DNA from 2 places in the Bacillus infantis NRRL B-14911 genome. Region 1 is predicted to be linked to the other one. Evidence: riboswitches for the same ligand, from Rfam matches in the RefSeq annotation. Region 1 holds a riboswitch; the other holds the start of a gene.
The links. Region 1 has a riboswitch for glycine ahead of gcvT (glycine cleavage system aminomethyltransferase GcvT). Riboswitches for the same ligand answer to the same signal wherever they lie in the genome.
Positions count from the first base shown of each region.

Region 2: linked by a shared signal. The riboswitch ahead of N288_RS23750 (amino acid permease) and the one ahead of gcvT (glycine cleavage system aminomethyltransferase GcvT) in region 1 are both predicted to bind glycine.

Region 1 is NC_022524.1:3,284,106-3,287,523, forward strand. Features, by position in the region: gene gcvPA (aminomethyl-transferring glycine dehydrogenase subunit GcvPA) at 1-594, opposite strand, end outside; gene gcvT (glycine cleavage system aminomethyltransferase GcvT) at 609-1,715, opposite strand; glycine riboswitch at 1,833-1,910, opposite strand; glycine riboswitch at 1,914-2,001, opposite strand; gene N288_RS16660 (DEAD/DEAH box helicase) at 2,247-3,418, shown strand, end outside.
Region 2 is NC_022524.1:4,789,190-4,792,607, forward strand. Features, by position in the region: gene N288_RS23745 (MBL fold metallo-hydrolase) at 1-560, opposite strand, end outside; gene N288_RS23750 (amino acid permease) at 630-2,000, opposite strand; glycine riboswitch at 2,161-2,240, opposite strand; gene N288_RS23755 (alkaline phosphatase) at 2,398-3,418, opposite strand, start outside.

The DNA of each region.
Region 1 (3,418 bases):
CAGCGCATCCATATCTGTGATTCCGTCCTTATGCGGAATTTCAACAACCTCTATATATTGCCCCTTTGCATAACTTCTGACAACATCCTTCGATTCCGGATGTACAGCCTCGGAGATCAGGATTTTCTTGCGGCGCGTCTGGCCAGCTGAAAGCATGGCTGCCTCAGCGAGGGCAGTGCCGCCGTCATACATGGAAGAATTGGCTACATCCATGCCAGTCAGTTCGCAGATCATCGTCTGGAATTCAAAGATGGCCTGCAGCTCCCCCTGCGAAATCTCCGGCTGATACGGTGTATAGGCCGTATAGAATTCGGAGCGGGAAATGACGTGGTCCACAATCACCGGCATATAATGATCATAGACACCGGCTCCGAGGAAGGATGAATTGGACCTGAGGTCGGCATTCTTTCCTGCCAGCTTGGTAAGCTCCTTCAATAATGCCGTTTCCGGCTTTGCCGGTTTAATATTGTACTCTCCCTTAAACCTGACAGCTTCAGGTATATCACTGAACAGTTCATCAATCGAACTTGCCCCGATCTTCTCAAGCATTTCCTTTTTGTCTGTTTCTGTCATAGGCAGATAGCGATGCGTCATGTTTTTCCCCTCCGTCACTTCTTATCTCTTTTATAAAAAGGTGTGGCAGCTATAACTGCTTTCAGCCGTTTGCCGCGGATTTCAACTTCTACCTCATTGCCAAGCTCCGCATATTGGGTCTTGATCAGGGCGAGGCCGATGTTCTTCTTCAGGGTCGGTGATTGTGTGCCTGTCGTCACTTCGCCGACCTGCTCTCCATCCGCCAGCACCGGATATCCGTGGCGCGGGATTCCCCTGTCAATCATTTCAAGCCCGACCAGCTTTCTCGGCACACCATTTTCTTTTTGCTGCTTGAGGACAGGCTTGCCGATGAAATCAGCTTCTTTATTAATCTTTACAGCAAAACCGATCCCGGCTTCAAGGGGGGTAACGTCTGGCGACAGCTCCTGCCCGTACAGCGCAAGGTTTGCTTCAAACCTCAGGGTGTCGCGGCAGCCGAGCCCGCAAGGCAGCACACCTTCTTCTTTTCCGGCTTCAAGGATATCATTCCAGATGCTTGAGGCATCATCCGAATGGCAGTAGATCTCGAATCCATCTTCGCCCGTATAGCCGGTGCGGGAAACGAGCGCTTTCTTTCCATTCAGATCCACGTCACTGCTGAATTTAAAAAAGCCAATTTCGCTTAGATCCTTTTCGCCTGCAAGCTTCTGGAGAATCCCTTCAGCTGCAGGTCCCTGCAAAGCAAGCTGGGCAGTCTGATCAGATAGATTCCTGATGTCAGCGCCGTCAATCAGATGATCTTCAAGCCACTGATAATCCTTTTCTATGTTTGCCGCATTGACAACCAGCAGATAGTGATCATCCTCGAATTTATACACAAGCAAATCGTCAACAGTGCCGCCGCTTTCATAGCACATCGCGGTATATTGTGCACCGCCGCTTTTGAGCTTGGAGATATCATTGGTCATCATTTTTTGCAGAAAATCCTGGCTGGCTTGCCCTTTCACTTCTATCTCTCCCATATGGGATACATCAAACAGGCCTGCTTTTGTTCTTACGGCTTCGTGCTCATCTTTGATGCCAGTGAACTGCACCGGCAGGTCCCAGCCGCCAAAATCGATGGTTTTTGCTCCAAGCTTCCGGTATTCCTCATATAATGGTGTACGTTTTAGCTGCGACATTCACTTGTCCCCCTTGATCCAAATAATAAATACAAGATTGCTAACCATGAGGCTTGAACGCCTGAAGGTTTTGGGCACGAAAAAAGGACAGAGAAATCCCCCGTTCCTAACGAGGGTCTCTGTCCTGGCACCTGAAAGTTTACCTTTTACCGGTTTTCCCCTTTGGTGGCTTCCTAAATGAAGCACTCTCCAGAGCCGCGTCCAACAAGGGTTCTTTTGCCTGAGAGATTCACATGAATGCTTGCTCCTTCGGCGCTGTATACACAGTCTCTCCCCTTATTCTCATCCGCATTTATAATTTTTTCCAATATGGCCATACTATTCAATGAAGAATCCGCAGCATGCTGCTGATGGCCGTTCGGAGCCAAAATTTGTTTAATGACAAATTTCGAAACATTCAAAGCTATTATCATCCTACCATCCTATTTCAGATTGGGCAATATATAATTTGAGACGCTTCTTTTTACCCGCAGGACTCCCCGGGGGCATTGCCAAGAGGGGCTTAACTACAAGCGAAGGAGCTGTTTTACCATGCCAGTCCAGATCGATTTTGATTCTACATGGCAAACCGAGTTTCTATCAAGAATATCCAATGACGGACCTTGGGGGAATTGGGAGCTTTACAGACTTGCTGCAGAGGTCGAGCAGCATACCATCATCCCCGAATTCAATGGCCTCCAGGCTCCGGGGCACTTGCCGGACCTGACGCCGCTGCCCCACCAGCTGGAAGTTGCCAGGCAGGTAGTTGAGAATATGAACGGAAAAGCGATATTGGCCGATGAGGTCGGGCTCGGAAAAACAATTGAAGCGGGACTGATACTAAAAGAATATATGATTAGGGGTCTCGTGAAAAAAGTCCTTATCCTGGTTCCAGCCTCTCTTGTCACCCAGTGGGAAATCGAGCTGAACACAAAATTCTACATACCGGCAGTTGCCCAGCGCAAGGCTTATGTGTGGGAGCAGTGCGATGTGGTGGTATCTTCCATAGATACAGCCAAAAGGAATCCGCACCGCGACATCATTTTTTCACTTGATTATGATTTGATTATCATCGATGAAGCTCATAAGCTGAAAAACAGCAAAACGAAAAACTATGAATTTGTCCAGAGCCTGAAGAAGAAATTCTGCCTTCTCCTTACTGCTACACCGATCCAGAACAGGATAAGCGAGATTTTCAACCTCGTTTCTCTCTTGAAGCCTGGCCATCTGGGTAATGAAACAGCTTTTTATGAAAAGTATAAGAAGGATTCACGCTCGCTCGATGACAATGCCCACCTGAAAGAGCTGGTCAATAAAGTGATGATCCGGAACAGGCGGGCTGATACCGGGATTGAATGGACAAAACGGCATGTAGAAACCATCCCGATTGAATTTTCCAAGGAAGAAAGAGATCTGTACGAATCTGTTACAGAATTGAGAGGGGAAGGAGATTGGGTCAATTCAAGCCAGTTCTCCGTCATGACCCTGCAGCGCGAGGCCTGCAGCAGCCGGGAGGCAGTCTTTTATACGCTCCGCAATATGGTTTCCAGGCAGGAGGCCCCTTCTGATATGTTTCAGGAACAGATTCAGTTCCTGGTCAGCAAAGTGGAGAAGGTTCAGAGAAATTCTAAAGCAGAAAAAGCGCTCGAGCTTATCAAAGGCATTGACGATAAGGTCATCATTTTCACAGAATACAGGGCGACCCAGCTTTACCTACAATGGTT
Region 2 (3,418 bases), 1.5 Mb from region 1:
TCGGCCAGAAAGGCGATCCGCTCTTCTTTTATATAAATAATGACCGAATCAGGGGCGTGGTCTCCGCCCACCTGCTTCAGGACGCAGGTGATGCCGCCAAGGTCGATCGTCATTTCATCCTTGAATGTTATGTCCGGCAGGCTGATCCGGATAGGCCGTTCCTGCTGCGGGAATTCTTCCTTGATCGCATCCGCACAGAACTGGATCTCAATTCCCTCCTCAACCCGCTCGTCCAGTGATCGGTCATCCCACTTAAATGGGACCAGTTTTTCCATCTCCACCCTTGTATCAACAGAGGCAATCGACGGAATATCCAGGGATTCAAGCCCAAAGATATGGTCCCAATGCCAATGGGTAATGGCTGCCACAGTTGGCTCCGGCCTACCCGCTTCTTTTAATTTTCCCAAAAATAGCTTTGCGTGTGCCGCAGAATTGCCGGCATCTATCATTAAGGTATGCTTATCCCCCGAGACAGCCATCAGGATCGGCCTGTCTGTCGGGCCGACAGGCGTTAAATATGAAATCCTGTCTGACCAGAGAACCAATTCTTGCTCCATCATTCAATCTCCTTTGGCTGATTTCTATGCCCTTTCTTTATAGCATAATTCAGGGAGATAATCATGGCCATCTTAATGTACTTCTTTAACCGCAGGCACTTCTGCCTTCTTCCCTCTGTAAAAATAGACTACATACAGCAGAAGGAACCACACAGGCGTCAGCAGGAGCGCCGGCCTTGTTTCTTCGGCAATCAGCATGATCAGGAGGATCATCGCAAACAATGCGAGAACGAGATAATTCACTAATGGAGTGAACGGCGCCTTAAAAGCAGATTCCGCATGCAGCTCAGGGCGCGTTCTTTTATACTTCAGATGGCAGATCAGGATGACGCCCCATACCCAGATGAAGCAGATTGCGCTGATGGTGGTCACAATGGCAAACGCCTGTCCTGGCAAGAGCTTGCTTAAAAGAGCCCCCACTGATACGACCAGGGCAGACAGCCACAGAGCGTTGGCCGGTACATGCTGCTTATTCAGCCTGTTCAGACGTGCCGGTGCCTGATTGTTTTTGCTTAGGCTGAACAGAATCCGGCTCGTTGAGAACAGCCCGCTGTTGCAGGCAGATGCAGCTGAAGTCAGGACGACGAAATTGATGATTCCAGCTGCAACCGGGATCCCGATGAGGCTGAAGGTTTTCACAAAGGGACTTTCTGCTGCATTCAGGTCCGTCCATGGATTGATCGACAAAAGGACGATCAAGGCGCCTACATAGAAAAACAGGATGCGGAGCGGGATCTTATTGATGGCAGCCGGGATATTTTTCTGCGGGCTGCTCGTTTCCGCTGCCGAAACGCCAACGAGTTCCACGCCAACGAAGGCAAAGACTACCATCTGGAAGGAAAATAAGAATCCTGCCGCCCCGTTCGGGAATGCTCCGCCATGTTCCCAGAGATTGCTCAGCGAAACGGTTCCCGCATCGGTCTTAAATCCGGTGATCAGCAGGAAGATGCCGACTGCGATCAGCCCAAGGATCGTAATTACTTTTATTAGGGCAAACCAGAACTCCAGCTCCCCGAACAGCTTGACCGTCAGCAGGTTGAATCCGAGCAGGATAATCAGGGAGATGATGGCCGGCACCCATTGCGGGATGTCGAACCAGTATTGAACATAGACGCCGACTGCGATTACATCGGCCATCGCGGTCATGATCCAGCAGAACCAATAGGTCCAGCCTGTCACAAAAGCTGCCCGCGGTCCAAGATAATCTTCGGCGATATCTGTGAAAGATTGATAGCCTGCTTTTGATAAGAGCAGCTCCCCAAGTGCCCTCATGACAAAAAACAAGGCGGTTCCGACGAGCAGATATGCAAGGATGATGGACGGGCCGGCCTGCTGGATTGCTTTTCCGGACCCAAGGAACAACCCTGTCCCAATCGTGCCGCCAATCGCGATCAACTGTACATGCCGATTGGCTAAATCTCTTTTTAACTCCTGCTGTGCCATTCCTGATTCCTCCTCTTAAAATGGGGTCTGACCCCTTAGATGTGAACTATTGAACACAAAGTTTTACTGCAATAAAAAAAGAGACTGGGGAATCCCCAATCTCCTGATCATCAGAATAACGAATATAAAGGCAAGTCATAAAGCATGCCAAATGTATATCCAATACTCTTCTGTCCTTTTGCCTGAGATGGTGAACCCTTCGGCGCCGCGGAAACCCGCGGTCTCTCCAGAAGCTGCTCCTGCCACAGCACGACCCATGGCATTCATAGCTTGGTATGAAATTATACAGCAATATTTTTTATATAATAGTAGCGAACGGGTCGTTTGTCAACCGTTCCGTTTTCCTTCTCTAACAAAAAGAAAAAGGCGCCTCCCCGGGGAAGCACCTCTTGTACCATTATTTAGACAGATTCAAAGCCTTTTCGGAAACATAGAAATCTTTTCCGTTAAAGACCGTGACGCCATCGAGTTTTTTCGTGACAATCCTGTTGTTCTGTACGATATGAGCGATATTTTTGTTCACAGGCAGTTCGATCTTTGTCTTGCTTTTTTCTGCGATAAAGACCGGGTTGTTCGCATCTGTTACATCAATGCGGGTCTTGTAGCCTTTTTTCTCAAACGACTCTTTCGCATTGACGAACAGCTTGTCTGTAACGGATTTCAGGTTGAAGCCCATATGCTTTGCCATTGCTTTAGCAATATCAGTGTTATCGATCAATCCAAAAGGCCTTGATGGTCCATATGCGTACAAGAATACATCCTCGCCGGTATGCCCGCCAGTGGAGAAGCCGATATTCGCGCGGTTTGCGAGCATTTTGGCCATATCAGACTGCAGGTTTGCGGACGCCTTCAATTTATCGAGTTCTTCTTTTGTCAGATTATCCAATCCGTACAGGCCGGCCACTTTTTCCATGTTTGAGCGGTCTGCTTTCAGTTGGCTTAAAGCCCCTTCAAGTGTCATGGACGCTTTTTTCAGCGGGTCGATATAAGCTGATACAGGAATTTCCGGGTAATTGCTGTTTGTGTTGACGTTCCCCATTGTGATTCCGCTGTTTCCGTGGTCACTGACTGCGATGACCATTGTGTTGCCGTCTTTTTTCGCAAAATCGAGGGCTTCTTTCACTGCATCATCAAATGCCAGTACATCACTAAGAATTCCGACGGTGTCATTGGCATGCGCTGCCCAGTCCACCTTGCTTCCTTCAACAAACAGGAAGAAGCCTTCTTTGTTCTTGTCCAGCGTTGTGATCGCTTTTTTCGTCATATCAGCCAGAGAAGGCTGGCTGCTCTTAGCAGCCTTTCGGTCAAAGTCATAGGCCATTGCGGAAGGCGCAAATGAGCCCCAGATTTTATTTGATTTCGATTTTAGGAGGGCTTCCTTTGTCTCGACAAACTGGTAGCCGTTTTGGCTGATCACA